4 regions of the Acidovorax sp. KKS102 genome follow, and region 4 is predicted to be linked to each of the others. Evidence: predicted binding sites of a transcription regulator. Region 4 holds the regulator's gene; each other region holds the start of a gene.
The links. Region 4 encodes sigma-54, which starts transcription at its own class of promoters, with help from an activator protein. Its sites were predicted from a motif close to TGGCANGNAANCTGCTTT; they were not measured.
Positions count from the first base shown of each region.

Region 1: C380_RS01325 (TorF family putative porin) is a predicted target of sigma-54. The motif match lies at 3,752-3,769, and genes of this name have one in related genera.
Region 2: C380_RS17445 (nitrate/nitrite transporter) is a predicted target of sigma-54. The motif match lies at 2,233-2,250, and genes of this name have one in related genera.
Region 3: C380_RS17380 (ANTAR domain-containing response regulator) is a predicted target of sigma-54. The motif match lies at 5,447-5,464, and genes of this name have one in related genera.

Region 1 covers NC_018708.1:298,549-305,679, reverse strand. The annotation lists gene glcE (glycolate oxidase subunit GlcE) at 1-881, opposite strand, end outside; gene C380_RS01335 (ammonium transporter) at 1,144-2,586, opposite strand; gene glnK (P-II family nitrogen regulator) at 2,623-2,961, opposite strand; gene C380_RS01325 (TorF family putative porin) at 3,005-3,715, opposite strand; gene C380_RS01320 (YifB family Mg chelatase-like AAA ATPase) at 3,930-5,471, shown strand; gene C380_RS01315 (TolC family outer membrane protein) at 5,668-7,131, opposite strand, start outside.
Region 2 covers NC_018708.1:3,801,872-3,809,002, forward strand. The annotation lists gene C380_RS17435 (LacI family DNA-binding transcriptional regulator) at 1-162, shown strand, start outside; gene C380_RS17440 (methyl-accepting chemotaxis protein) at 295-1,944, opposite strand; gene C380_RS17445 (nitrate/nitrite transporter) at 2,432-3,646, shown strand; gene C380_RS17450 (bifunctional protein-serine/threonine kinase/phosphatase) at 3,758-5,515, opposite strand; gene nirB (nitrite reductase large subunit NirB) at 5,849-7,131, shown strand, end outside.
Region 3 covers NC_018708.1:3,789,439-3,796,569, reverse strand. The annotation lists gene C380_RS17400 (CBS domain-containing protein) at 516-953, shown strand; gene C380_RS17395 (ABC transporter ATP-binding protein) at 1,158-1,958, opposite strand; gene ntrB (nitrate ABC transporter permease) at 1,991-2,953, opposite strand; gene C380_RS17385 (CmpA/NrtA family ABC transporter substrate-binding protein) at 3,017-4,261, opposite strand; gene C380_RS17380 (ANTAR domain-containing response regulator) at 4,809-5,435, opposite strand; gene C380_RS17375 (branched-chain amino acid ABC transporter substrate-binding protein) at 5,692-6,852, shown strand; gene tsaD (tRNA (adenosine(37)-N6)-threonylcarbamoyltransferase complex transferase subunit TsaD) at 6,898-7,131, shown strand, end outside.
Region 4 covers NC_018708.1:4,832,255-4,839,385, forward strand. The annotation lists gene C380_RS22220 (class I SAM-dependent RNA methyltransferase) at 1-892, opposite strand, end outside; gene C380_RS22225 (thioesterase family protein) at 913-1,371, opposite strand; gene C380_RS22230 (RNA polymerase factor sigma-54) at 1,453-3,051, opposite strand; gene lptB (LPS export ABC transporter ATP-binding protein) at 3,051-3,812, opposite strand; gene lptA (lipopolysaccharide transport periplasmic protein LptA) at 3,869-4,528, opposite strand; gene C380_RS22245 (thiol:disulfide interchange protein DsbA/DsbL) at 4,636-5,292, opposite strand; gene C380_RS22250 (SPOR domain-containing protein) at 5,385-6,041, opposite strand; gene argS (arginine--tRNA ligase) at 6,057-7,131, opposite strand, start outside.

The DNA.
Region 1 (7,131 bases), 660 kb from region 4:
AGCGGCTGCGCACCGGCGGGCAAAGCCAGCACCGGCGCGGTGGCGGGGACGGACAGGCGCCACAGGGCATGGTCGGGGCGCGTGGCCCGGTCGGTGAACCACGGCAGGGTCTGCTCGCGGCAGGCGGTCCAGTCGGCGGCCACGGTGGCGTTGTCCATGCGTGTGCCGCCCATGGTCTTGCACGCGGCCTCCACCGCCGCCACGGCGCCGCGCAGGCGCACATAGAGCGTGCCCACACCACCGTCTTGCACCCAGCAGCTGGCATTGAGGGGCAGCGGCTGGCCGCCCCAGGCGTGCAGCTTGCGCAGAGCGTCGGCCTGGTTGATGCCCTCAAACAGGAGCGTGGCCTCGCCGGGCGCCACGGGCAGCACCTTGAGGCTCACCTCCGTCAGCAGGCCCAGCGTGCCCCAGGCCCCGGCCATCAGGCGCGCAACGTCATAGCCCGCCACGTTCTTCATCACCTGGCCGCCAAAGGTCAGCAGCTCGGCCTTGCCATTGAGCAGGGTCACGCCCAGCAGGTAATCCCGCACGGCGCCCACGCTGGCGCGGGCCGGGCCCGACAGGCCGGCCGCCACCATGCCGCCCACGGTGGCGGCGTCTGCAGGGGTCTTGGCGAAATGCGGGGGTTCAAAGGGCAGGCACTGGCCTTGTTCGGTCAGCACGGCCTCCAGCTCAGCCAGCGGGGTGCCAGCGCGCACGGTGACGACCAGCTCGCTGGGCTCGTAGCTCACGATGCCGCGCAGCACCCGGGTGTCGAGCACCTCGCCGTGCAGCGCCAGGCCATGGAAGTCCTTGGTGCCCCCGCCACGGATGCGCAACGGGGTCTGGTAGGCGGCGGCAGCGCGCACGCGCTCAGTGATCGGGGCGAGGGAGAAGTCCATCCGTGCATCGTAGCGGCAGCGGTCGGCCACACGGCAGGGGAGGAGCGTGAATTTTTTGAACAGCGGGTGTGCAAAGGACTGGCGGATGCCATGGGGCGCGTTTGTCCCCGCCAGTCCCACACCCCCACGCGCCCGCTACCCACCGGTACGAAAAAAGCCCGCCGGTGGTCGGCGGGCTGAAATAACCAGAGGAGTAACTCGCTTGTTCTTATTGCGACGCCACGGTGCCACCAGACACCGCAGCGCGTGGGGCGCAGAGCGATCAGCGGTTGTACGCTGTTTCGCCGTGCGAGGTGATGTCCAGACCTTCGCGTTCGGCTTCTTCCGAAACACGCAGGCCCACGAGCAGGTCGGCGATCTTGTAGGCGATGAAAGCCACCACACCGGACCAGACGATGGTGAACAGCACGCTCTTGACCTGAACCCAGACTTGAGCGCCCATGGCGAAGGTGTCAGGCGTCAGGCCGCCCGTGCCACCCAGGCTTTGCGAAGCGAACACACCGGTCAGGATGGCACCCAGGATACCGCCCACGCCGTGCACGCCGAACACGTCAAACGCGTCGTCCACGTTCAGCATGCGCTTGAGGCCACCCACACCCCACAGGCAGACCACACCAGCGATCAGGCCCATCACGATGGAACCCATGGGGCCCACGAAGCCTGCAGCAGGCGTCACGGCCACCAGGCCAGCCACCGCACCGGAGGCAGCGCCCAGCATCGAGGCCTTGCCCTTGTGCAGCGCTTCACCAGCGATCCAGGACAGCGTGGCGGCGGCAGTGGCCAGCACGGTGTTCACAAAAGCCAGGCCAGCGTTGGCGTTGGCAGCACCGGCAGAGCCCGCGTTGAAGCCGAACCAGCCCACCCACAGCAGCGAGGCGCCCACCATGGTCAGTGTCAGGCTGTGGGGTGTCATGGCTTCCTTGCCGAAGCCGATGCGCTTGCCCACCATGTATGCACCCACAAGGCCAGCGATACCGGCGTTGATGTGCACCACGGTGCCACCCGCAAAGTCCAGAGCACCGTCAGCACCCAGCAGACCGCCGCCCCACACGATGTGGGCCATGGGCACGTAGCTGAAGGTGAACCACAGCACCGAGAAGATCAGCACGGCAGCGAACTTGATGCGCTCGGCGAACGAGCCCACGATCAGTGCCACAGTGATGGCGGCAAACGTGCCCTGGAACGCGAAGAACACGTACTCAGGAATCGTGGTCAGGGCGCCGAAGGTCTCCTGGGTCACGCCCTTGAGGAAGATCTTGTCGAAGCCGCCGAAGAACTTGCCCTCGCCCGAGAACGCCAAGCTGTAGCCATAGATGGCCCACAGCAGCGAGATCAGCGAGAACACCACGAAGACCTGCATCAGCACCGACAGCATGTTCTTGCTGCGGCCCAGGCCGCCGTAGAACAGAGCCAGGCCAGGGATGGTCATCAGGATCACGAGCAGCGTGGAGGTCAGCATCCAGGCGGTGTCGCCGGAATCGACCTTGGGCGCTGGGGCCGCAGGGGCTGCCGGTGCGGCGGCTGCTTCTGCGGCAGGCGCGGCAGCGGCTGCGGGAGCTGCAGGTGCAGCAGCATCAGCGGCCGGTGCTGCAGCCGCGGGGGCTGCGGCGGCGGGCTCGGTGGCGGCAGGCGCCTGGGCCATGGACAGGTTGCCCATGGTCAGCAGACCGAGCCCCAGAATGAAGGAAGCAAGCAGTTTTTTCATGGCGTTTCTCTTCTTGGATGGGATGCGGCCTCGCCCTTACAGGGCTTCCTTGCCGGTTTCGCCAGTGCGGATGCGCACCACCTGCTCCAGGTGGGTCACGAAAATCTTGCCGTCACCGATCTTGCCGGTGCGCGCTGCGGTCTCGATGGACTCGATCACGCGGTCCACCAGGTCGTCGGCCACAGCGGCCTCGATCTTGACCTTGGGGAGAAAGTCCACCACGTACTCTGCACCGCGGTACAGCTCGGTGTGGCCCTTTTGGCGGCCAAAGCCTTTGACTTCGGTCACCGTGATGCCTTGCACGCCGATGTCGGAGAGCGCTTCGCGCACTTCGTCGAGCTTGAAGGGCTTGATGATGGCTGTCACCATTTTCATTTTCAGATCCTCCGGAATGGGCGCCACCGGCGCCCATTGAGACTTACAGGGTTTTGGTGAGCGTGACGATCACGCGCGACTTGTTGACCGGGCCGTAGAAGGCCTTCTTGGTGGCGCCGACCACGGCAGCGCCGAGGGACACGCCGCCACCGAAGTCGTACGAGCCGCCCAGGCTGTAATCCATGAAGTTGGGGGCGGTGATGTCACCACCAAAGCGGGTGAAACCGACCGATGCCTTCAGCGTGGTGCTGGGGGCCACTTCCTGGGCAAACGCCAGGTTCAGGTAGCCGGTGTTGCGGCCTTTCATGCCAGGACCTGCGTAGGCGAAGTAGTCCTTGGACAGGGTGTGCGAGTACTTGGCCGTCACGGGGCCGAAGGTGGCAGCGCCATAGACTTCGGTGGTGTTGCCCGCGCTGTTGCCGGGGTAGATGTAGGTCAGCAGACCCACATCCAGGTCCACGCCGCCAGCCTTGAACTTGTAGCCGCCGTACAGGTCGGATTCGAGCGAGTTGCCGGACAGCCAGTCCACGCTGGAGTTCCAGTTGCCCACGTAGAAGCCGGTCTCGCCGAAGGTGTAGTCAAAGCCGCCTTGCAGTGCGGGCTTGACGGTCTTGACCTTGGACGTGTCCTGGTCCTGGCCGCGGAACTTGTAGTTCGTGGTCAGGCTGACGTTGGCGGTGAGCTGGGCGCTGGCCAGCATGGGAAGGGTTGCAACAAGGGCAACGCCCAGGGTCTTGATGATGGCGCGGGTCATGTTTCCTCCGGTTGGACAAAGTAGGGACAAGCGCTTTAAGCACGGACCGTGCCACGCCAAGGTGCACAGGGCGCCGCACGGTTGCGTTGCGTTACAACAATCCCCAGTACAGTGGCGGTGACCGCGCTCGGAGCGCCGCACTCAACTGGTGCAGACGCCCCGCAGGCCGCGCTAAAAACCTACAAAACGCACCCATCTGGGGAGAAATCGCTTCATGAGTCTTGCTTTGGTGCAAAGCCGCGCCCTTCTGGGGCTGCAGGCGCCTGCAGTCACCGTCGAAGTGCATCTGGCCAACGGTTTGCCCAGCTTCACCCTGGTCGGGCTGGCCGAGGTGGAGGTGAAAGAAGCCCGCGAGCGTGTGCGCTCGGCACTGCAGAACGCGGGGCTGGAGTTCCCGACCAATAAGCGCATTACCGTCAACCTGGCCCCCGCCGATCTGCCCAAGGACTCGGGTCGCTTTGACCTGCCCATCGCCCTGGGCATCCTCGCCGCCAGCGGGCAGGTGGACGCCAGCCGCCTGGCGGGCTACGAGTTTGCGGGCGAGCTGTCGCTGTCGGGCGAGTTGCGCCCCGTGCGCGGCGCGCTGGCCACCAGCTTGGCGCTGCAGACGCAGCAGATCGATGCCCAGCTGGTGCTGCCCCCCGGCAGCGCCGAAGAAGCCGCCCTGGTGCCCGCCGCGCGCGTGGTGCGCGCCCGCCACCTGCTGGACGTGGTACGGGCGTTCCTGCCACCCGGCAGCACGGCCGGTGGCGATGCCGACGTGGCCAACGACGGCTGGACCCGCCTGCAGGCCACCGCGCTCGCCGCCAGCACCACCGGGCCCGACATGGCCGATGTGAAGGGCCAGGCGGGTGCCAAGCGCGCGCTGGAGATTGCAGCGGCCGGGGGCCACAGCGTTTTGATGGCCGGGCCACCCGGCTCGGGCAAGTCGATGCTGGCGCAGCGTTTTGCCGGGCTGCTGCCCGCGATGACGGTGGACGAAGCGCTGGAGAGCGCCGCCATTGCCAGCCTGGCAGGCCGCTTCAGGCCCGAGGCGTTTGGCGTGCGCCCCACGGGCCAGCCCCACCACACGGCCAGCGCGGTGGCGCTGGTGGGCGGTGGCTCGCCCCCCCGGCCGGGCGAGATTTCGCTGGCCCACCAGGGCGTGCTCTTCCTCGATGAACTGCCCGAATTCCCGCGCGCTGCGCTGGAGGCGCTGCGCGAGCCGCTGGAGACCGGCCACATCACCATCGCCCGGGCGGCGCAACGCGCGGAGTTTCCGGCCCGGTTCCAGATGATTGCGGCGATGAATCCGTGCCCCTGCGGCTTTCTGGGGTCCACCCAGCGCGCCTGCCGCTGCACGCCTGACCAGGTGCACCGCTACCAGGCCAAGCTCAGCGGCCCGCTGCTGGACCGCATCGACCTGCATGTGGAGGTGCCCGCCCTGCCCGCCGAGCAACTGGTGCAGGCGGCTGCGGGCGAGTCCACCGCCAGCATCCGCGCCCGGGTGGAGCAGGCCCGCGCCCTGGCCCTGGCGCGCCAGGGCTGCACCAACCAGGCGCTGCAGGGCCAGGCCATCGACGCCCACCTGCACCTGGATGATGCGGCTGCCAAGTTCCTCAACACCGCTGCCGCACGCCTGGGCTGGTCGGCCCGCAGCACGCACCGGGCGCTGAAGGTGGCGCGCACCATCGCCGACCTGGCGGGCGCGCCCGCCACCGAGGTCAGCCATGTGGCCGAGGCCGTGCAATACCGCCGCGTGCTGCGTTCCTGGTGATTGATTGCTATAAAATTGGCAGCATTAAGTGCTGCGACCACTAGCACCAGTGCCTAATATTGCCGGATTTCTCCAGATGTCCCGAGTTACCACCTACAGAGGAGAAGCTCGAGGAATATTGTCTCAAGGCCGCGCAGCGCGCCGTAATGTAGACAATGCGGCCCGGGCGCCTGGACATGACAACAGCACAGTTCACTCAGGGGCGTGTTGACAACATACTTTCTTGCTGAATCTTCCACGCCTGCTGATCACGCACAAAACGCAGCGTCTTGCGGCCCACCTCGTTGAAATCCGAGGACTGGTAATGCTGCACAAAGGTAGCCTCCGCTACACCGTTTTCGATGACGACCTTGAGGTTTTGCACAGCCACCTTGATCGGACCGACCTTGTTTAAGTTGCGGGCGCGTTGGCGCTTCCAATCGTCGATATTGCCCTGCTTTGGTTGGAAGCGATCCGTGTAAAACGACAGGTAACGATTCAGGTCCTTGGCTGACCAGGCGGCGGACCAGTCGCGGACCAATTCCTCGATCGCGGCCGCGTCGGCGGTTGCAGCAGGCTGGGCGGTATCGAGCTTGCTGGCCTGTGTCGCAGCGGCAGGACTAGCGGGCGCAGGGCGAGGTTGGCTGGCGGTCAGCTCAGGTGTTGGCGGCAGCGGGGGGCGTGCTGCCATTACGGCCGCAGTGTCCAGGACCAGAGGTGCAGTCATTTCCTTGCTGCACAGTGCGATTTCATCCTCGGCCGTGGCGTCGTCCATCGCAGACGGTGGTGGCGCCTGGACCAGCGGAGTCTGACCAAGAGCCGACAGCAGGCCATCGGTCTGCTGTAGCACGCGATATCCAGCCAGCAGCAGGTCATGTCGGCCGTTGACCACGGCCCTGCGGGCCTGGAACAGTTCGTTTTCGGTGTCCAGCAAATCCAGCAGTGATCGCTGACCGATGTCAAACTGCTGCCGGTACGCCTCGCGCGCCTTTTCAGAAGAAAGCTGATGTTGCTCCAACAACGAGAGCTGGTCACGCAGGCGACGCAAGTCGTTGTAGGCAATCACCGCAGTCTGGCGAATGTTGCGGCAGGCGTTGTCACGGACGTCCTGAGCTGTGTAGATGGACTCCTGCGCCAAGCGCACGCGCGCTTCGTCTGCACCACCGCGATAGAGGTTGTAGTTGAGGAGTACCTGCACCGAGCTGTTGCGGGTGCGCTCGGGTGTGTTTGTGGACGAGAGGGAGCGGTCCACCCCAGTCTGCGCCACCAGTTCCACCGAGGGAGACTTAGCAGCACGGCGCGCATTCAGGTCGGCGCGCGCAGCCCGGATGCCGGCTACGGCCGACAGGAAGGAGGGGTTGCGCCGCAACGCTTCTGGCAGTATCTGCTGGGCGTCTGGCAGCAGTGAAGCCATATCGGGAATCGGCTCCAGCCTCTGCAGAGGCGCCTTGCCCACCAACCGCTCGAAGCGCTGGGTCACGTCATGCAAGTTGGACGTATCTGTCAACCAGTTCGACTGCGAGAGCGCCGTACGTCCTAACGCCAATTCCAGATCCACACGGCGGCCAACGCCCGCCTGAGCGCGGCGCTCAATCTGCTGCATGGTTTCGTTGTGAAAACCCCAGTTATCGCGCGCCAGCATCTCCAGCTCGCGGTACCGTTGCACATCCAGATAGGCCTG
Region 2 (7,131 bases), 1.0 Mb from region 4:
GGCAGCGACCAGATGCTGCCGCCGCTGACCACGGTGCGCACACCCCGTGCAGCAGTGGGCGAGGCCAGCGCACGCATGCTGCTGGCGCTGATGCGCGGCGAGGTGCCCGAGCACAACTCGGTGAATCTGGGGTTTGAGCTGACGGTGCGCGAGAGCACCTGATGTCTGTTGATCCGCTGCGCGCCGGCCCTCCAGCAAGGCGCTGACCGAGGCTTGGCGACATCCGTTGCAGGGAGGCACTGAGGCACCGTGCCGGCTCGGGGGCGGCACCGTGCGGCGCGGCTCCGCAAAAACTCAGGCCGCCGCAAGCGCCCGGCTGCTCGACGAGGCCTTCATCTCCTTGCGCAGCGCCACCGCATCGCGCGACTGGGTGGGTGCCGACGCGTCGATGCGGAACACCTGCACCGTCTCGGTCATGGTCTGCGCCTGGCCATTGAGCTGCATGGCCGATGCCGCGTTCTCTTCCACCAGCGCGGCGTTTTGCTGCGTGATGGTATCGAGCTGCGCCACGGCCGAGTTGACCTGCGAGATGCCGCTGAGCTGCTCATTCGACGCGCTGTGGATCTCGCCGATCAGCGTGTTGACCCGGCGCACCAGCTCCAGCGACTCGGCCATGGTCTTTTGCGCAGCATCGGTCTTTTCATGGCCTTCAGTGACCTTGGTGGCCGAGTCATCGATGAGCTGGCGGATCTCCTTGGCGGCCGAGAGCGTGCGGTGCGACAGGCTGCGCACCTCTGAGGCCACCACCGCAAAGCCACGCCCCTGGTCGCCAGCGCGGGCCGCCTCCACCGCTGCGTTCAGCGCGAGGATGTTTGTCTGGAAGGCAATGGAGTCGATCAGCTGCGTGATCTCGCTGATGCGGCCGGACGCGGCCTGGATCTGCTTCATGGTGTCGGCCACACTGTCCACCGCGCTGCTGCTGCGCTCAGCGACCTGGGTGGCCTGCGTGGCCAGCACCGAGGCCTGGCGCGCGGATTCTGCGGTCTGCTTGACGGTGCCGGTGATCTCTTCCATCGACGCGGCGGTCTGCTGCAGGTTGCTGGCCTGCGCCTCGGTGCGCGACGACAGGTCCTGGTTGCCCTGGGCGATCTCCCGGGTGGAGACCTGCATGTGCTCGCTCTCCTGCCGCGCGTCGCGCACGATGGACAGCAGGTTCACGTTGAGCTGCGCCAGCGCCTTTTGCAGCTGGCCCACGGTGTCGCTGCGCGTGGCCGATATCTTCTGGGTAAGGTCACCCGCCGCCATGCGGTTGGCCCACAACAGCATTTGCGACAACGGTGCCACCGTGACCTGGTGCAGGTAGACCGCCATGCCCAGCGCCAACACCACAACCCCGAGCCACGCCGCCCCCGAGGCCAGCGACAGCGTGTGCCCGCCCAGCAAGGCCGCGCACCACGAAGCCACCACCAGCAGCAGGGTGCACGCCATCATCTTGCCCATGGGCCCCAGTGCCAGGGCACGGCCCACGCGGCCCCAAAGCGTGTCTTTGACCAGCTGACCAGCCGACAGCCGGTGCACCAGCGTGCCGGCTTGTTTTTCGGCCTGCATCTGCTTGTACAGCGCATCCGCCGCCTGGATCTGCTCGCGCGTCGCTTCGGTGCGTACCGACATGTAGCCGGTGGGCTGGTCGCCCTGCATAAGCGGAGTGACGTTGGCCATCACCCAGTAAAACGTGCCGTCCTTGCGCCGGTTCTTGACGGGGGCCGACCAGGGGATGCCCTTGGCAATGGTCTCCCACATGTCGCGGTAGGCCTCCTCGGGCATGTCGGGGTGTCGCACGATGTTGTGGGGCTGGCCCAGCAACTCTTCCTTTTCGTAGCCGCTGACCTCGATGAACATCGGGTTGCAGTACAGGATGCGGCCCTTGAGGTCCGTGGTGGACACCAGGGTCTGGCCCTTGGGAAACGCATATTCGTGCTGGCTGACCGGCAGATTGACGCGCATAGGAACCTCTTCGGGAGGACTGGTTGCCCTGTTCTGGAGAGCAACGCAACAGTGGAAGATGCCGATTTCATCGTACGCGCAATCGGCGTGATTTGAAACAAGTTGTTGGTGCCGCCGCACACCATCTCCAACTTGGTGCAAAACGCCAACACAGCACGCGATGCCGCGCTGTAGTGCACCAATGTGAGCACCGAATGGGTGTATCTGCTTCCATTTCGATAGCTTCCAGCGCAATAAATACCTGCACATTCGCTGGTTTTTTGCCCAAACAGCCGCTTGCACGGGCACTGGCATAGCCATTGCTTGCCACTAGGCGCGGCCAACGCTGGCCGCGTGTCAGCCCGGTGCAATGGCGGATTGGGCGAACAGGACGTTGGCGTCTTCATGGAGTGCGTTGGGGCTGGTCAGCCCGCGTGGTCCGTGTGGACGCCTTTTTGTTTTCTGGCCGGGCCAAGGGGCAAGCCCCCTGCCCTTTGCACTCACACCCATGCATTACTTCAGAGAGTTCCTCAAATCCGGCCACGCCCCCACGCTGTGGGCGTCGTTTCTGTACTTCGGTTTTTCGTGCGCGGTGTGGGTCATCAACGGTGCGATGGCGCCGTTCATCCGCGAGAGCTTCCAGCTCTCCCCCACGCAAATGGGGATGATGCTGTCCATCCCCATTTTTGCGGGCGCGCTGATGCGGTTTCCGCTGGGCATCCTGGCGCAGTACATCGGGCGCAAGCGCGCCACGCTGGTCGAGATGGCGGGCATCTTTGTGGCCATGGGCTACGGCTACCTGTTCGTGCACACCTTCAACGACCTGCTGGCGCTGGGCATTCTGCTGGGCGTAGCGGGGGCGAGCTTTGGCGTGGCGCTGTCGCTGGGCTCGGGCTCGTTCCCACCGCCCTTCAAGGGGCTGGCCATGGGCATCGTGGGCGCAGGCAATGTGGGCACGGCGGTGGCCGCCCTGATGGCGCCCTCTCTGGCGCAGCAATTTGGCTGGCAGGCGGTGTATGGCTTTGCCGCCGTGAGCGTGGCTGTGCCCGCCGTGGTGATGGCGGTGTATGCCAAGGAGCCACCGGACCTCGCGCCCCACGCCACGTTCCGCGAGCACATTGCCTGCCTGTTCGAGAAAGACGGCTGGGCCTTCAGCCTGATCTACGCCGTGACGTTTGGCGGCTTCATCGGTCTCACGGCCTTCTTGCCCAGCTACTTCTACGACCAGTTTGGCGTGAGCAAGGTGCAGGCCGGGCAGCTGACCATGCTGGCGGCCTTTCTGGGTGCCGCACTGCGGGTGATGGGTGGCTGGCTGTCGGACCACTGGGGCGGCGTCAACACGCTCACGGGTGTGCTGGCCATCACCGCCGTGAGCATGGTGCTGTGCGGCCTGGCCGAGAACTCGCTGCCGGTGACCATGCTGCTGTTTCTGGTGTGTTTTGCGGCACTGGGCGCGGGCAACGGCGCGCTGTTCCAGCTGGTGCCGCTGCGCTGGCCGCTGTCCACGGCGGTGGCGGGCTCGATGATTGGCGAAATCGGCGCGCTGGGCGGCGGCCTCATCCCCAACGGCATGGGCTTTTCGCGCCAGTACACAGGCACCTATCTGTGGGGCTTCGTGGGCATTGCGGCGTGTGCCGCCGCCATGCTGGTGTTGTTGCGGGTGATGCAGATCCGCTGGACCCGCACGTGGGCGGAGAAAGGTGGACGCGCGCGCAGCGCATGACCGGCGCAGCCGGTGAGCGCGCAAGCGCTCGCCACATTTCAAGCCAAATAGCCACCAAGCGCAGTTTAAAAATGCCTTGATAGCTATATTTTCAATAGCAAGTTACTCACCTCACCTCGGCAAAAACAGCAGCCAGTACACCAGCAACAGGTTCACCAGCACGCTCACCACCAACGCGATCTTCCACAGCGCCGTGGCATCGCGTTGCATCAGCGGCTGTGGGCCCGGGGCGGACAAGGGACGCGACGCACCCCGTTCCAGCGCCAGCAGCAACTCCTCGGCGGTTTCAAAGCGCTGCGTGCACTGGCGGGCCACGGCCTTCAAGGCGATCTGGTCCAGCCAGATGGGCACGCTGGGGTGGTGGCGGCTGGGCGCCACCGGGTCGCGGTGGTAGCGGCCCAGCTGGTACTGCACCACCTCGCCATAGGGCAGGCGCCCGTGGCTCAGCAACTGGTACAGCGTGACGCCCAGGGCAAACAGGTCGCTGCCCGCATCGGGCAACTGGCCGGCCGGGTCGCCGTTCTTTTCGTAGCCGGGCCACTGCTCAGGGTTCATGTAGCTGGGGGTGCCTGCGTGCAGGCGGCGCGTGGCCTCGGGCTCGCGGCCTGACAGGGCCACGCCCAGGTCCAGCACCCGCAGCACGCCGTCTTCGCCCAGGTGCAGGTTGTCAGGCTTGATGTCGCGGTGCACCACCCCTTGCCGGTGCAGCCAGCCCAGCACCTGCGCCGCCTGCATCACCACCGACACGACCTGGGGCACACCCAGGTGCTGGCGGGCACGCAGGCGCTGGCCCAGGGTCTGCCCAGCGTGCCAGTCGTAGAGCAGATAAAACGCGCTGGCGCCGGGGCCTGCACCGCCCTGCTCGGGCGGCCAGGTGTTCAGGCGCGCCAAGTGCACTGCCGCGTGGCCGGACTGCATGCGCCGGGCCACCCAGGCTTCGTGCGCCAGCGTGGCGCGCTCCTGCGCGTCGTGCGCGCGGGCAGGGACTAGGGTCTTGAGCGCATACAGCCGCTGGGTGGCCGGGTCGCGCACCTGGTAGATGCGGTGCACGCCGCTGTCGGCCACCAGCGCGGTCACCACCAGGCCATCCACGGGGTCACCCACTTTAAGCAAGGGCAACACCGGCAACTGCAGGGCTCGGCGGGACTCGTCCTGCAAGGTGGCCTCCAGCACCCCTTGCACCCGCACCACCAGTGCGGTCACGTTGTCGGTGCTGCCCCGGCGCAGGGCTGCGCGCGTGATCTCGTCGCTCAGTGCCTGGGCGCTCGCGTCCGCCCGCAGAAGCTGGCGCAGCTCACGCTCGGGCAAGCTGCCGTGCACGCCATCGGACAGCAGCACCAGCAGGTCGCCGCTGTGCAGTTCGCCCTGGCTGTAGTCCACCACCACATGGTCGTCCAGGCCCATGGCGCGGGTGAGCTGATGCGCAAAGTCGCGCTGCGCCATCACATGGTCGGTCGTCAGCAGCTGCAGCCGGCCGCCCCGCAGCAGATAGGCGCGCGTGTCACCCACATGGGCCAGCGTGTACGACTGGCCGCGCAGCACGATGGCGGTGAGCGTGGTCAGGCCCACGGCGGGCTGGCGGCGCCGGTTCATCGACGCGAGCCAGCCGTTGTGCGCGCTCAGGATTCGGTCCAGCGCCACGGTGGTGTCCCAGGTGTCGGGCGTGGCGAAGTAGTCGTTCACCAGCGTGTTCACCGTGGTCTGGGCGGCTTCGCGCCCGTTGCCCCCGGTGCTCACGCCATCGGCAATGGCAGCGATGGCGCCGCGTTCGCGGTCGCGCCCCTGCCCCTGCAACAGGGCGGCAAAGTCTTCATTGACTTCGTTGCGCCCAGCCTGCGAGGTGTGGCCGATGTCCAGTTCAAAACTCATGCACCACCTCCATGCAGGTTCCATGCCCAAGCTGGTGCATGCATGCACCGCTGCGCGCAGCCCGGTCCACGGCTACCGCCCCCCAACGCGTGCTGCGCAGGGCGGGCCCCTGTGCTGTCACCCCAGATCAGTGCACAAACTCTGGCACGGCCATTGCTTACCCAAAGCAACGGCCCCACGGGGCCACGCAATTCAGCGGTGCAACGGCGCACCAAGGGGTTGTATGGACGAAGGCGTCCCCACATGCGGTTTCGATGAAAGGTCGGAGCTGCATCGTGTGGACGCCTTTTTTGTTTTTGGCATCGCCCAGGCGATGGAACCGACGGAGTCACGATGAAAAAGCTCAAACTGGTGATGGTGGGGAACGGCATGGCCGGTGTGCGCACGCTGGAAGAGCTGCTCAAGATTGCCCCCGATCTGTATGACATCACGGTCTTCGGGGCCGAGCCGCACCCCAACTACAACCGCATTCTGCTGTCGCCCGTGCTGGCGGGCGAGCAGACGATTGACGAAATCATCCTCAACGACTGGCAGTGGTACGCCGACAACCACATCACGCTGCACACCGGCTTCACCGTGACCGATGTGGACCGCGTGCGCCGCGTGGTCACCGCCACCAGCAAAGACGGTGACGTGATCACCGCCGAGTACGACCGCCTCATCATGGCCACGGGCTCCAACCCCTTCATCCTGCCCGTGCCCGGCAAAGACCTCCAGGGCGTGCTGGCCTACCGCGACATTGCCGACACACAGGCCATGATCGACGCCGCTGCCACCTACAAGCACGCCGTGGTCATCGGCGGTGGCCTGCTGGGCCTGGAAGCCGCCAACGGCCTGATGAAGCGCGGCATGCAAGTGAGCGTGGTGCACGTGGGCGACTGGCTGATGGAGCGCCAACTGGACGACGTGGCCGGCAAGATGCTGCAAAAGTCGCTGCAAGAGCGCGGCATGCAGTTCCTGATGAAGGCGCAGACCCAGGAGCTGGTCGGCAACGCCGAGGGCCGCGTGTGCGCCGTCAAGTTCAAGGACGGCACCGAGGTGCCCGCCGACCTGGTGGTGATGGCCGTGGGCATTCGCCCCAACACAGCACTGGCCGAAAAAATCCGCCTGCACGTGAACCGCGGCATTGTGGTGAGCGACACGCTGCAAACCACCACCGATGCGCGCATTTACGCCGTGGGCGAATGCGCTGCCCACCGGGGGATTGCCTATGGTCTGGTGGCGCCGCTGTTTGAGCAGGGCAAGGTGCTGGCCAACCATCTGGCCGAGTTCGGCATCGGCCGCTACCAGGGATCGCTCACGTCCACCAAGCTCAAGGTGACGGGGATTGACCTGTTCAGTGCAGGCGACTTCCAGGGCGGCGAGAACACCGAAGAGATCGTGATGAGCGACCCCTTTGGCGGTGTGTACAAAAAGCTGGTCATCAAGGACGACAAGCTGGTGGGCGCCTGCCTGTATGGCGACACGGTGGACGGCAGCTGGTACTTCAAGCTGCTGCGCGATGGCCGCAGCGTGAGCGACATCCGCGACAAGCTGATGTTTGGCGAATCGCACCTGGGCGACACCGGCCACCAGGGCCAGAGCAAGGCCGCCGCCATGCAGGACAGCGACGAGGT
Region 3 (7,131 bases), 1.0 Mb from region 4:
AAGCGTCTCAAAAAAACCGGGTGAAGATCAGAAACGACTCGCTTCGCACCGGGTTCGGTGAGTCGCCTTGCGGGTTCGGCTCATCGATGGGATGAACTGTACGCCGGTGCTGTTCAGAGAAAAACCACTGAGTCGCGAACTAACTGTTCCAGTATTGGAAACAATCTTTCGGGCTGTCTGCCGTGTTTGCCGGCCTTTGGAACCCTGGCGGCTAGCCAAGGAAACCGCTGGGCGCTGGCACGCGGCAGATGTCGAAAAGAGGAGCGTGGTCGGTGCGGTGAACATGGGCTCCATCGTGCCGGGGCAGCCCGGGGGCGTCGTCTCGCCGCGGTTTCGCTTCTTTTCAGTTTGTTTCGCGGCGTGCGCTATGCAACGGCGCGGAAACATCCGTTGCGTTCGCCGCGCAACAGCACGCTCAAAAAGCGCCGCACATGGGGCTTGCGTGGGTTGCGCCCACGGGGCTTATGGGCTGAAATCTCTCTGTGCCTGTTTCCGTTTTCACGAGGGAGGTTTCCATGACCGCAGTCGCCAAGATTCTTCAGTCCAAACCCGACGCCACCGTCCACACCATCAGCCCTGCTGCCTCCGTGCTGGACGCTCTCCAGCTCATGGCCGACAAGGGCATTGGCGCGCTCATCGTGACCGAGGGCGCGTCCATCGTCGGCATCTTCACCGAGCGGGACTACGCCCGCAAAATTGCCCTCATGGGGCGCACGTCGGCCGTCACCCAGGTCAAGGATGTGATGACCTCGGCCGTGATGTTTGTGCGCCCGGACCAGACCAGCGAGCAGTGCATGCAGCTCATGAGCAACAACCGCCTGCGCCACCTGCCCGTGGTGGATGGCGGCAAGCTCGTGGGCATGATTTCCATTGGCGACCTGGTCAAGGACATCATCTCCGAGCAGAAATTCATCATTGAGCAGTTGGAGAACTACATCACCGGGAGCCATTGAGGGCAACTCCCCGAGGCGCTATGCGCCTTCTGCCCCTTCTCTGAAGGGTTGTGCCGTTCAGGAAGGGGGACGCACCCGGCGCGACGGGGCGCCCCTTGCGGGGGTGCTATGTCCCTGGTGTGGGTACATACACAAAAAGGGCTCTGACCGATCTGGTTAGTGCCCTTTCCTTTTGGTGGTCTGCGCGGTGTCGGAGCTGGCCGCTCAGGCAGCTTTTTCGACGTGGCCCTGCCGCGTATAGAGAAAGTCGATCACCGCCTTGCGGTAGTGCACGTACTGCGGGTCCTCGGCCAGTTCCACGCGCTTGCGGGGGCGGGGCAAGTCCACGGTCAGCACCTCGCCAATCGTGGCGGCTGGGCCGTTGGTCATCATCACGATCTTGTCGGACAGCAGCACGGCCTCGTCCACGTCGTGGGTCACCATGACCACGGTGCTTTGGGTGCGGGCCACGATCTCCAGCAGTTCATCCTGCAGCTTGGCGCGGGTCAAGGCGTCGAGCGCGCCGAAGGGCTCGTCCATCAGCAGCACCTGAGGCTCCATGGACAGCGCCCGGGCAATGCCCACGCGCTGCTTCATGCCGCCCGAGATTTCGCCGGGGCGCTTCTGCCCCGCGTGCGTCAGGCCCACCAGAGCCAGCGCGGCATCGGTGCGGGCCTTGAGCTGGGCCTTGCTTTCCTTGGCGCCAAACACGCGCTCCACTGCGAGGTAGATGTTGTCAAAGCAGGTGAGCCAGGGCAGCAGCGAGTGGTTCTGGAACACCACCGCGCGTTCCGGCCCCGGGCCTTTGATCTCCTTGTTGGCGCAGAGCAATGCGCCGTTGGTGGGCGTGGTCAGGCCAGCAATCAGGTTGAGCAGGGTGGACTTGCCGCAGCCGGAATGGCCGATGAGTGCCACGAACTCCCCCTTGGCAATCGTCAGGTGAATGTCGCGCAGCGCCGGGAACAGGCCCTTGGCTGTCTTGAAGGTCTGCTCGACGCCGTGGATCTCGATGAACTTGGTGCTCATGGAGGGATGTGCGGATGCTGTAGCGCTCGTGTTCATGCTTTCACCTCTTCAAAAGTAAATGCGGTGGCCAGCTTGATGAGCGCGTACTCCAGCAGCAGCCCGACGATGCCGATCACAAAGATCGCGATGATGATGTTCTTGACGTTGAGGTTGTTCCACTCGTCCCACACCCAAAAGCCGATGCCCACGCCGCCGGTCAGCATCTCGGCCGCCACGATCACCAGCCACGCGGTGCCAACGGCCAGACGCACACCGGTCAGCATGTAGGGCAGCACGGCGGGGAAGAGGATCTTGGTGGCGATCTTCCATTCGCTGAGGTTCAGTACCCGGGCCACGTTCATGTAGTCCTGCGGTACGCGCTGCACACCCACGGCGGTGTTGATGATCATGGGCCAGATGGAGCAGATGAAGATGGTCCAGATGGCGGCCGGGTTGGCGCCTTTGAAGACCAGCAGACCGATCGGCAGCCACGCCAGCGGCGACACGGGGCGCAGCAGGCTGATGAGCGGGTTGAACATGCGCGACAGGAAGTTGAAGCGCCCGATCACAAAGCCTGCGGGAATGCCCACCAGCGCCGCCATGCCGAAGCCGATGGCCACGCGCTGCAGGCTCATCAGCACATTCCAGCCCACGCCCTGGTCGTTGGGGCCGTTGCGGTAGAAGGGGTTGCTGAACACTTCCAGCGCCTGCAGCCAGGTGTCCTTGGGGCTGGGGATGCTGCCGCCCGTGGTGGTGGAGACCACCGCCCACAGGCCGACGAGCAGGCCCAGGCCACACAGCGGGGGCAGCACGGCCAGCCAGAAGCTGCGGGAGAGGGCCGACCAGTCGCGGCCAGTGGTCGTGGGGGCGGGCGCTGCAGGTGCCTTGGGGGCAGATGTAACGACTTTTTGGCTTCTTGCGCTAGTGGATGTTGTGCTTGCAGCTACAGTATTCATAGCATTCTGTGCGGCCACAGGGGCTGCATCCAACGGGGAATGAAAGACGGCACTGACCATGGTTTTCTCCTGTGCAGGGCTGGCTGGCGGGGTGGTCGGGCGGGCGCTGGGGCAGGGTTGCCGTCAGGCTTTGATCTTGAAGCCGTCAGCGTACTTGGCGGGGTCCTTGCCGTCCCACACCACGCCGTCGATGAGCTTGCTGGTGCGCAGCACATCCTTGGGCACGCTGATCTTCATGGCGCTGGCCACCGACTTGTACAGCTCGACCTGGTTGACTTCCTTGGCCACGGCGAGGTAGTCGGGGTGGCTCTTGAGCAGGCCCCAGCGCTTGTGCTGGGTCAGGAACCACATGCCGTCCGACAGGTAGGGGAAGTTCACCGCGCCGTCGTTGAAGAACTTCATGTGGTTGGGGTCGTCCCAGGTCTTGCCCAGGCCGTTCTGGTAGCGGCCCAGGATGCGCTGGTTGATGGCGTCCACACCCGTGTTCACATACGCCTTGCCGGCCACGGTCTCGGCCATCTTCATCTTGTTGGAGAGGCTGGCATCGATCCACTGGCTGGCTTCGAGCACGGCCATCATCACGGCGCGCGTGGTGTTGGGGTACTTCTTGACGAATTCGGCCGTGGTACCCAGCACCTTTTCGGGGTGGTCCTTCCAGATGTCCTGCGTGGTGTTGGCCGTGATGCCGATGCCGTCCATGATGGCGCGGTGGTTCCAGGGCTCGCCCACGCAGAAGCCGTCCATGTTGCCCACGCGCATGTTGGCCACCATTTGGGGCGGCGGCACGGTGATGAGCTTGGCGCCCGACAGCGGGTTGATGCCCGCAGCCGCCAGCCAGTAGTGCATCCACATCGCGTGGGTGCCGGTGGGGAAGGTGCCCGCAAACGTGTATTCGCGCTTCTCGCTGGCCATGAGCTTGGCCAGGGATGGGCCGTCCACCGCACCCTTGTCGGCCAGGGCTTTGGAGAGGGTGATGGCCTGGCCGTTGTTGTTCAGGTTCATCAGCACGGCCATGTCCTTCTTGGGACCGGCGGTGCCCAGGTGCACCCCATAGACCAGGCCGTAGAGCACGTGGGCAAAGTCCAGTTCGCCGTTCACCAGCTTGTCGCGCACGCCGGCCCAGCTGGCTTCCTTATTGGGGACAATGGTCACGCCGTATTTCTTGTCGAAGCCCAGCACCGAGGCCATGACCACGCTGGCGCAGTCTGTCAGCGGAATGAAGCCGATCTTCACTTCCTTCTTCTCGGGGGCGTCGGAGCCCGCTGCGTGGACAAGCGCGCGCAGCGCGGGGCTCACACCCACAGCGCCCACGGTGGCGGCCTGCAGCACGGTGCGGCGGTTGAGGCTGGTTTTCAACAGATCGGTCATGGGGCATCCCTGGTGGCGTGAAAAATCAAAAAAGGCGTCCTCACACCGCGCCTGGCTGGCTGCATCAAAGCAACGCCGGGAGCGGGTGGGGACGCCTTTGTCCGTGGTGGAGCCTGGAACGGGTCCGGGGCTCCTTGCCAGCACCGGCCCGCCGTTGGGTCAGTGCTGTCAGTGGTCAGACCTGCATTGGTCTTGCACTGTGCAATGCAAAGCGCGTGCCAGCGCCTGCTGCGCCATGTTGGAGCGCTGGATGCTATGGAATTAATAGCTGTCTGCGCTTGATCAATAAGCGCTACATGCCTGCGGGGCCTGCGGTAGGAGCGTTTGTGTTGCGATGAGGGTGGTCGCACTGCCTTTGTGCGGCGCACCATTTGGGAGGGACCTTGGAATTGGGCGCGGCCCGGGCGAGGGATGCCAAGCAAGGGGCGCCGAGCCGCGTATGCGGCGCTTCGCTTGCGTGCGAGGGCATCGTCCCCCTTCCCGAATGACGCAGTCATTCGAGAGAAGGGGGAAGCGGCGCAGCCGCTCAGGGGGTTGTTCTCTGGTTTTACCCCAGCAGATCCATCACATCCAGCATGCGCTGCGCCACGTCCACCAGCTTCAGGCCCTTGTCCATGGCCGTCTTGCGCAGCTTTTCGTAGGCGGCCTGTTCGGTCAGGCCTTGGCGCTGCATCAGCAGGCCCTTGGCGCGGTCGATGGTCTTGCGGTCGCGCAGCTCGGTCTTGGCGTCGGCCAGCTCGGCGCGCAACGCCTGTTCGTGCTGGAAGCGCGCCATGGCCACATCGAGGATGGGGCGGATGCGCTGGGGTGCCAGCCCCGCCACGATGTAGGCAGAAACGCCCGCAGCCACGGCATCCTTGACGTGCGAGGTGTCCTCGTCGTTGGTGAACATCACAATGGGGCGGCGCTCGTCGCGCGTGGCCATCACCACATGCTCCAGCGCGTCGCGGGCTTCGCTCTCGGCGTCCACGATGATCAGGTCGGGCTGTAGCTGGGCGATGCGCTCGCTCAGGAACACATCGGCGGGCAGCGTGGCCACCAGGTTGAAGTTGTTCTCCAGCAGCCCGATGCGCAGCGCCCGCGACCGCTCCGCCTGTTCCACGGCGTGTTCGTCGTCAGGGTCGGCGACTGCCAGGTCCGGGGCCACCACCACGATGCGCAAAGCCTCATTCATACCGGCGAGGATAAGCAATTTTTACGCCACAAATTGGTGCGCCGGTGTGGTGCACACCCTCCGGTGGCCCTTGCAGCCCCCCTGCGCTCCGGGTTATCCCGGCCGCAGGCCCGCTGCGCCTCGCGGTACTGGCCGCCGTTGCAGGGCCTGAAAGTTGCTAATACTGACACCGTGGGAGGGCATACCCGGTAGCCCGCCCAGCAGGGCGTCGCATATACATCTGCACACACAGTCACACTGAAATGGAGTTTTTTGCATGAACAAGCACATCAACCGGCGCCGCTTCTCGGCCAGCATGGCCTTGACCGCAGTGGCGACTGCCGCACTCCTGACCGGATGCGGCAAGGTGCCGGACACCATCAAAATTGGTGTAGCGCAGCCCCTCTCTGGCCCGCTGGGCGCCCTGGGGCAGGATCTGCTCAACGGCGTGAAGCTGGCAGTGGATGAGCTCAACAAGTCCGGCTATACCGTGGACGGCAAACGCGTGACGCTGGAGGTCGTGTCCGTGGACGACAAGGCCGACGCCAACACCGGCAAGGCTGTGGCGCAGCAGCTGGTGGATGCGGGCGTGGTCGCGGTGGTGGGCCACCTCAACTCGGGCGTGAGCATCGAGACCGCACCCATCTACGCCGCCAAAGACATTCCCCAGATCGCCATCTCGACCAACCCCAAGTTCACGCAGCTCGGTTTCCCCACCACGTTCCGCATGGTGGCCAACGACACCTTGCAGGCGCGCGCCATCGGCTCGTTTGCCGCCACGCAGCTGGGCGCCAACCGCTACGCCGCGCTGGACGACGGCACGCCCTACGGCAAGGGCCTGGCCGACGGTGCTGCCGCGCAGCTCAAGGCCGAGAAAAAAGAAGTGGTGGTGCGCAAGTCGTTCGACGACAAGACTGTGGCCTTTGACGAACTGGCCGGTGAACTCAAGGCCGCCAACGTGGAGGTGATCGTCTCGACCCTCAACGACTTCCAGGCCCTGGCGCTGCTCGAATCGCTCAAGAAGGTAGACCACACCAAGGTCAGCCTGCTGGGCGGCGACACCATCAAGACCACCGACATGACCAAGGGCGCGGGCATCGTGCAGGGGCTCTACGCCACATCGCCCGTGCTGGAAGCCAAGGAGTTCACCACCGGCAAGCCCTTCCTCGAAAAGTACATCGCCGCTTTCAAGAAGCCCCCAGCCTACGGCGGCCACTACAGCTATGACAGCACCTACGTGCTCTCGGCCGCCATCCAGAAAGCCAAGTCCGCCGACCCCAAGGACATCACCAAGGCCCTGCACAGCATCAACGGCTACGCCCCGGTGATCGGCACCATGACCTGGGACGACAAGGGCGAGCAACGCTACGGCGCCGTGGGGGTGTACGAGCTGCGCAGCGGCAACTGGGAACTGCGCATGCGGTCGGACCGCTGGTAAACAGCCCTGCAAGGACGGATCAGCCCCGGGTTTTACACTCGGGGCATGAGTTTGCTGATCCTGGGTATTGAATCTTCGTGCGACGAAACCGGCGTGGCATTGGTCCGTTCCACGGGCAATGCCGTGCCTACGCTGCTGTCGCACGCGCTGCACAGCCAGATCGAGATGCACCAGGCCTATGGTGGTGTGGTGCCCGAGCTGGCCAGCCGTGACCACATCCGCCGCGTGCTGCCGCTGGCCACGCAGGTGCTGGCCGAGTCCGGCCAGACGCTGGCGGAT
Region 4 (7,131 bases):
GCTGCAGGGCGTCGCCACCGCGCAGCTGCACGGCCTGGGCCACACCTGCGCGCTCAGCGTTGCGCTGCGCAAAATCGACCATCCGGAAGGCCACATCACTGCCAAAAATGGGTACAGCGCTAGTACATATTGCGCCTTCAGCTTCGTTTTTGATAGCAGACCAGACATGTGCCTGGAAGGGCAGCAGCTTTTCAAACGCAAAGCGACGCAGCATGCCCGCCGGGATGCGGCAGGCGATCTGTGCGGCTTCGACCACGATGGTGCCGCTGCCGCAGCAGGGGTCGTACAGGGGCTGGGGGTTGTCGCCGTGCGGGTCCCAGCCACTGGCGGCGATCATGGCGGCGGCGAGGGTTTCCTTAAGGGGGGCATCGCCCTTGTCCTCGCGCCAGCCGCGCTTGAACAGTGGCTCGCCCGAGGTGTCGATGTAGAGCGTGGCTTCGTCGGTGGTCAGGTGCAGGTGGATGCGCACGTCGGGCCACTGGGTGTTCACATCGGGGCGCACGCCGCTCTTGTGGCGGAAGCGGTCGGCCACGGCGTCTTTCACCTTGAGGCCCGCGAAGTTCAGGCTCTGCAGCGGGCTGTGCTGGGCCGTCACTTCGACCTTGAAGGTCTGGCGCGTGGTGAACCAGATCTCCCAGGCCACATCGCTGGCCATGTTGTAGAGGTCGTTCTCAGACCGGTATGGGCGGTGGGCCAATTGCACCAGTACGCGCTGGGCCAAGCGGCTGTGCAGGTTGAGCTGCATGGCCTGGCGCCACGAGGCGCGCAGCAGCACACCACCCCGGCCCACCAGCAGGTCTTGCCCCGTGAGACCGGTGATGCCATGTACCTCGTCGGCCAGAAAGCCCTCGACGCCTGCGGCGCAAGGGAGAAAAAGTTGGAGTTGGTTCATGTCGATGGGGAGGATACGCGCTAGTGCTCGGCGGGGGAACCGGGCTCCCCCGCGCGGGCCAGCAGCAGCCGGCGGATGGAGTCGGGGATGGGTGCGACCTTGCGGCTGGCCTTGCCGATGAAGACGATACCGATCTTGCCGCGCGCCACTTCGCGGCCTGAGGCCTTTTCGGTCATGCAGAACACCAGGTCGAAGCCGTAGCGGTTGAAGTCCGCCGGGGCCATTTCCACCCGCATGGTTTCGCCGTGGAAACCTTCGGACTTGTACTGCGCCACTATGTCGCCCACCACGATGGAAAGGCCGCCCACATCGGCCTCTGGGTAGCCCAGCGACTGAAAGAAGCGCACCCGCGCTTCGGACACCAGGCTGAGCAGCTGCGCGTTGTCCAGGTGTCCGCCCTGGTTCACATGGCTGATGTAGATCTGCAGCTCGGTGGCAAAGCCGAAGTGCGCGGGGAGGTCAAAGACGATGCGGGCCATGGTGGGCTGCGGTGGGTAATACGGAAACAACAGAAAAGACTACGGCGGCGCAGGCGGGCAGTGCGCCACCTGCCGAGGCGGCTACAACGCTTTGCGCAGATTCGCTGGCGCGATCTTGAGCGCCTCGCGGTACTTGGCCACGGTGCGGCGGGCGCATTCGATGCCCTGCTCCTTGAGCATCTCGGCGATCTGGCTGTCGGACAGCGGCTTGGCGGGGTTCTCCGCCGACACGAACTGCTTGATCAGTGCGCGCACCGCCGTGCTCGACGCATTGCCGCCCGTTTCGGTGCCCAGGCCCGAGCCAAAGAAATACTTCAGCTCGTAGGTGCCGATAGGCGTGGCCATGTACTTGGCGGTGGTGACGCGGCTGATGGTGGACTCGTGCAGGCCCAGTTCGTCGGCAATGTCGCGCAGCACCAGCGGGCGCATGGCCAGTTCACCGTGGGTGAAGAAGTTCTTTTGCCGCTCGACGATGGCGCGCGACACGCGCAGGATGGTGTCAAAACGCTGCTGGATGTTCTTGATGAACCAGCGCGCCTCCTGCAGGCGCTGCTGCATGCCCTGGTGGCCTTCGCCGCCCTTGTGGCCGCGCAGGGCGCCTGCGTAGATGTCGTGCACGCGCAGGCGGGGCATCACGTCGGGGTTGAGCTGCACGATGAAGCTCTGCTGGCCGCTGCCATTGGCGCGACCGGCTTTGCGTACGATGACGTCGGGCACGATGATGTTGCGCTCCACGTCGGCAAACTTGCGGCCCGGGCGTGGTTCCAGGCGGGCGATGAGTGCCATGGCAGCGCGGGTGCGCTCTTCTCCAGCCACGCCGCCTTCGCTGCACAGCTGCGTCAGGCGGCGGATGTCCCGGCGCGCCAGCATCTCCAGCGGCTGCTGGCAGATGCGCAGAGCGGTCTGCACCGTGTCGGGGTCAGCACTGCTGTCCTCATCGGCAGCCAGCGCCGTGAGCTGCAGCGTCAGGCATTCGGCCAGGTTGCGCGCCCCCACGCCAGTGGGCTCCAGGCTTTGCAGCAGGCGCTGGGCCACGGTGAAGCGGTGCACCAGTTCTTCGATCTGTTCCAGGTCGTCGGGCCCGGCGAGGCTGATGGCGAGTTCTTCCAGCGGCTCTTCGAGGTAGCCGTCGTCGTTCAGCGATTCGATGAGAAAACGCAGCGCGGCCATGTCTACTTCGGACAGGCGCAGCGACAGCGCCTGGCGGTGCAAAAAGGCCGTCAGCGACTCGTGCGATCGGGCCAGCTCGGTGGCATCGGCCTCGTCGCCTTCCGCGTCGTTGCGGGTGCGCGCTGGGGCGTCGCCGCCCCACTCGGCATCGTTGGGCGCCATCTCGACGGTGCCGTCGCCGCTCCAGTCGGGCTCGTCCGAGCCCCCCCCGGAGATTTCAGCGTCGTTTTGGCTGTCAGCGCCAGTACTGCTTGCGCCAGCAGCTCCTGAAAACATAGCATCATCTGCGCTGTAGTCGTCGGCCTGCGCGGGCGTATCGGCGGCTTCCAGGCCAAATTCCTCGCGCGGGGCTTCGTCGACACTGCGTTCGAGGAACGGGTTTTCGTCGAGCATCTGCTCGACTTCCTGCGACAGTTCGAGCGTGGACAACTGCAGCAGCCGGATGGACTGCTGGAGCTGGGGGGTCAGTGCAAGGTGCTGCGAGACGCGCAGCGACAGTCCAGGCTTCATCACATGCGGAAATGCTCGCCCAGGTACACGCGGCGTACTTCGGCGTTGTCCACGATCTCGGACGGCGTGCCCTGCGCCAGCACGCGGCCGTCGCTGATGATGAAGGCGTGGTCGCAGATGCCCAGCGTCTCGCGCACGTTGTGGTCGGTGATGAGCACACCAATGCCGCGCGCCTTCAGGAAGCCGATGATGCGCTGGATCTCGATCACTGCGATGGGGTCGATGCCGGCAAAAGGCTCGTCCAGCAGGATGAAACGCGGCTGGGTGGCCAGGGCGCGGGCGATCTCGACGCGGCGGCGCTCGCCACCGGACAGCGCCAGTGCGGGTGAGGCCCTCAGGTGGTCCACGCGCAGCTCTTGCAGCAGGGCCGTAAGGCGCTCTTCGATGGCATCACGCGACAGCGGCTGGCCGTCGTCGGCGCGCTGCAGTTCCAGCACGGCGCGCACGTTTTCTTCGACGGTGAGCTTGCGGAAGATGGAGGCTTCTTGCGGCAGGTACGACAGCCCCAGGCGCGACCGGCGATGGATGGGCATGTGGGCCACGGACTGGCCGTCGATGCGGATGTCACCCGCATCGCTGCGCACCAGGCCCACGATCATGTAGAACGATGTGGTCTTGCCCGCGCCATTAGGGCCCAGCAGGCCCACGACTTCGCCTTTTTGCACCTCCAGGGACACGTCCTTGACGACCTTGCGGCTGCCATAGGACTTGGCCAGGTGCTGCACCTCCAGGCGGCTGCCCGAGTGCGAATCGGGCCCCAGGCGGCTGTTCGCAGGGGTCGCTGGGGTCTCGGGACCGGTACTCACCACGGGCCCGCTCACTTGGCGCCGCCGCCAAGAGTGTTGCTGGGGCGCAGCGCCGGAGCGGGCGACTCGGGCGCCTTGGCGGGGGCTGCCGTACCGGGCGGCGGGTCCTTGGGTGCCAGCACGGCGCGCACGCGGCCGCCAGACGTGGGGGCGTCGCCGGCCGCAGCCGAAGACGCAGGCGCCTTCTGGCCATCGACGGTGAACACGTCGGTGAGGTTGTTGTAAACGATCACGGCGCCGGTGATCTCGTCGTTGAGCACCGACCCACGGTAGCGGCGCAGTTCGGCGCGGGTGATGAAGCGCACGTTGTCGGCCTTGCCGTCGTATTCGATGACTTCGCTTTCGCCTTCGATGAACTCGTCCGGCGCTCCGGCCACGGTGTCGCGCTTCTGGCGGAAGAACGCCCGTTTGCCCGCCTCGGCCGTGACCACGCCGTACTGGTAGCCGTCGGCGTCCTGGCGCACATCCAGCCGCGCGCCGCGCAGCACGATGGTGCCTTTGGTCATCACCACGCGGCCCGAGAACACGCTGGTCTGCTTGAGTTCATCGTGGCGCAGGGCGTCGGCCTCGATGTTCATGGGCTTGGCACGGTCTGCCTTTTCGGCATGTGCCATGCCCGCAAGGCCGGACAGGGCTGCGAGCACAAGGAGGGGGAGTAGGCGGTGGGTCATAGGGCACGAATCTTGCAATGATTGTAGCCACCCGATGGTACCTACCCCGAAAAAAAGCCCGCATCCGCGGGCCTTTGGGACAGCTTGCCGACAGGGTCGGCCACTGGTCAGGCTTTGCGCGCTGTGGCGGCCAGGTATTCGACCACCTGCAGCACGGTCTGCATGCTGCCGGCCATCGTGCCGTCGGTGTAGTACTTGCCCGCCACACCCATGGATGGCACGCCTTCGACACCGTACGCATCCTGCAGCTGCGAGGCACGACGCACCTGGTTGGCGACGCTGAAGGAGCCGTAGACCTCCTTGAACTTGGCCACGTCCACGCCCTGCTGGGTCACCCAGGCCAGGATTTCGTCGTCCTTGGCGAGCTTGGCCTTTTCCACGTGGATGGCGCGGAAGACCTTGGCATGCAGGGCTTCGAGCTTGCCCATGCCTTCGAGCGTGTAGTACAGCTTTTGCTGGGGCACGAAGCTGGCGTTGAACGCCACAGGCACGCGGCGGATGGAGAGGTCCTTGGGCGCGGCCTTGACCCAAGCGTCCAGTGTGGGCTCGAAGGCGTTGCAGTGGGGGCAGCTGTACCAGAAGAACTCGATCACATCGACCTTGCCGGCCGGGGCATCCGGGGCGACGGGCTTGTCCAGCCGCTTGAAGTCCTTGCCCTCCTTGAACTGGCGGGCTTGCGCCATGGCGGGGTTGGCCACTGGCAGCGTCAGGGCAGAAGCGGCAACCGCCGAGGCGGCGGACAAAGAAAACTCACGGCGTTTCATGACAAAGACTCTCCTGGTTCAGGTATGCGGGATGTGAGACATCCCTTTACAAAAAGTTCAGCCCTGGCGGTGGCGCCGCTTTTGCAAGCGCTTCAGCGCTGCACGCGCACGAGCGCCGATTCCAGCCCGGCGCCGTCGAGTTTCTCTTTGAGCACCTCGGCATCGTCCCGCTTGGTGAAGGGGCCGATGCGCACCCGGAACACCGCCCGGCCATTTTGCTCACGCTCGCTCACGCGGGCCTCCCAGCCCAGCATGGCCAGCTTGGCGCGCTGGGCGTCGGCGTCGGCCTGGGTGCGGAAGGCACCAGCCTGCACAAAGTAGTCAAACGGGTCCACGCTGCCCTTGGCGGCTGCCTTGGCCACGGCCAGATCGCCCAGCGGGTCTGCGCCCGGCTTGCTCTCTGCCTTGGCCTCGGCTTTCGCGTCTGGCTTGCTCGCGGCAGGCTTGGCGGCCGATGCGGCGGCGCGCACCTCAGGCGCCGGTGCCGATGCAGGAGCTGACGCAGCTGCGGCCACCGGAGGCGCCGCAGGGCGGGCCGGGTTCTTGCCATACAGCGGCGAGTTCGGGTCCCAGTTCTTGTTCTTCTGGGACTCCGCAGCGTCCATGTCTGCGCCTCGGCCGTTGCCCTTGTTCAGGAACGGCACCGGCACCTTGGTCACGTACACGGCCACGGCCAGCGCCGCGCCCAGGCCCACGATGACCCCGACGATGAAGCCGACAATGGTCCCGCCCGTCTGTTGCTTTTTCATATTGGTAGTAACTGCTTACATTCTGGCCGGGGCCGACACGCCCAGCACCGCCAGGCCATTGTGCAATACCTGGGCGGTGGCAGCGACCAGCGCCAGGCGCGCCTTCTTCACCACCTCGTCGTCCACCAGGATGCGCTCGGCATCGTAATAGCTGTGGTAGCTGGCGGCCAGGTCGCGCAGGTAAAAGGTCACATCGTGCGGCGCCTCGCCCTCGGCAGCGGCCGTGAGCATCTCGGGGTACTTGGCCAGCTGCAGCATCAGGGCCTGGGCCTGCGGGCCTTCCAACGCCGACAAGTCCACGTCCTGGAGCGACGCCACGTCGCCACCACCCGCCTCCTGCCAGGCGCGCAGCACTGACTGGATGCGCGCATGGGCGTACTGCACGTAGTAGACCGGGTTGTCGTTGTTCTGCGCCACCGCCAGGTCCACGTCGAAGGTGTACTCGGTATCGGGCTTGCGGCTGAGCAGGAAGAAACGCACCGCGTCCTTGCTGGTCCACTCGATCAAATCGCGCAGCGTGACATAGCTGCCCGCCCGCTTGCTGATCTTGACCTCTTCACCGCCCTTGACCACGCGCACCATCGTGTGCAGCACGTAGTCGGGGTAGCCCTTGGGGATGCCCACATCGGCCGCCTGCAGGCCGGCGCGCACGCGTGCAATGGTGCCGTGGTGGTCTGTGCCCTGGATGTTCACGACCTTGGTGAAGCCACGCTCCCACTTGGCAATGTGGTACGCCACGTCGGGCACAAAGTAGGTGTAGGTGCCGTCCTGCTTGCGCATGACGCGGTCCTTGTCGTCGCCGTAGTCGGTGCTCTTGAGCCACAGCGCGCCGTCCTGCTCGTAGGTCTTGCCGTTGGCGATGAGCTTGTTCACCGTGGCCTCGACGCGGCCGCTGGTGTACAGGCTGGACTCCAGGTAGTACTCGTCGAACTGGAGGTTGAACGCCTGCAGGTCCTTGTCCTGCTCGTTGCGCAGGTAGGCCACCGCAAATTGGCGGATGTTGTCATAGTCGTCCACGTCGCCATTGGCGGTGAACTCGCGGTCATCGGCCTTCACGGTGGCCTTGGCCTTGAAGGCCTCGGCAATGTCG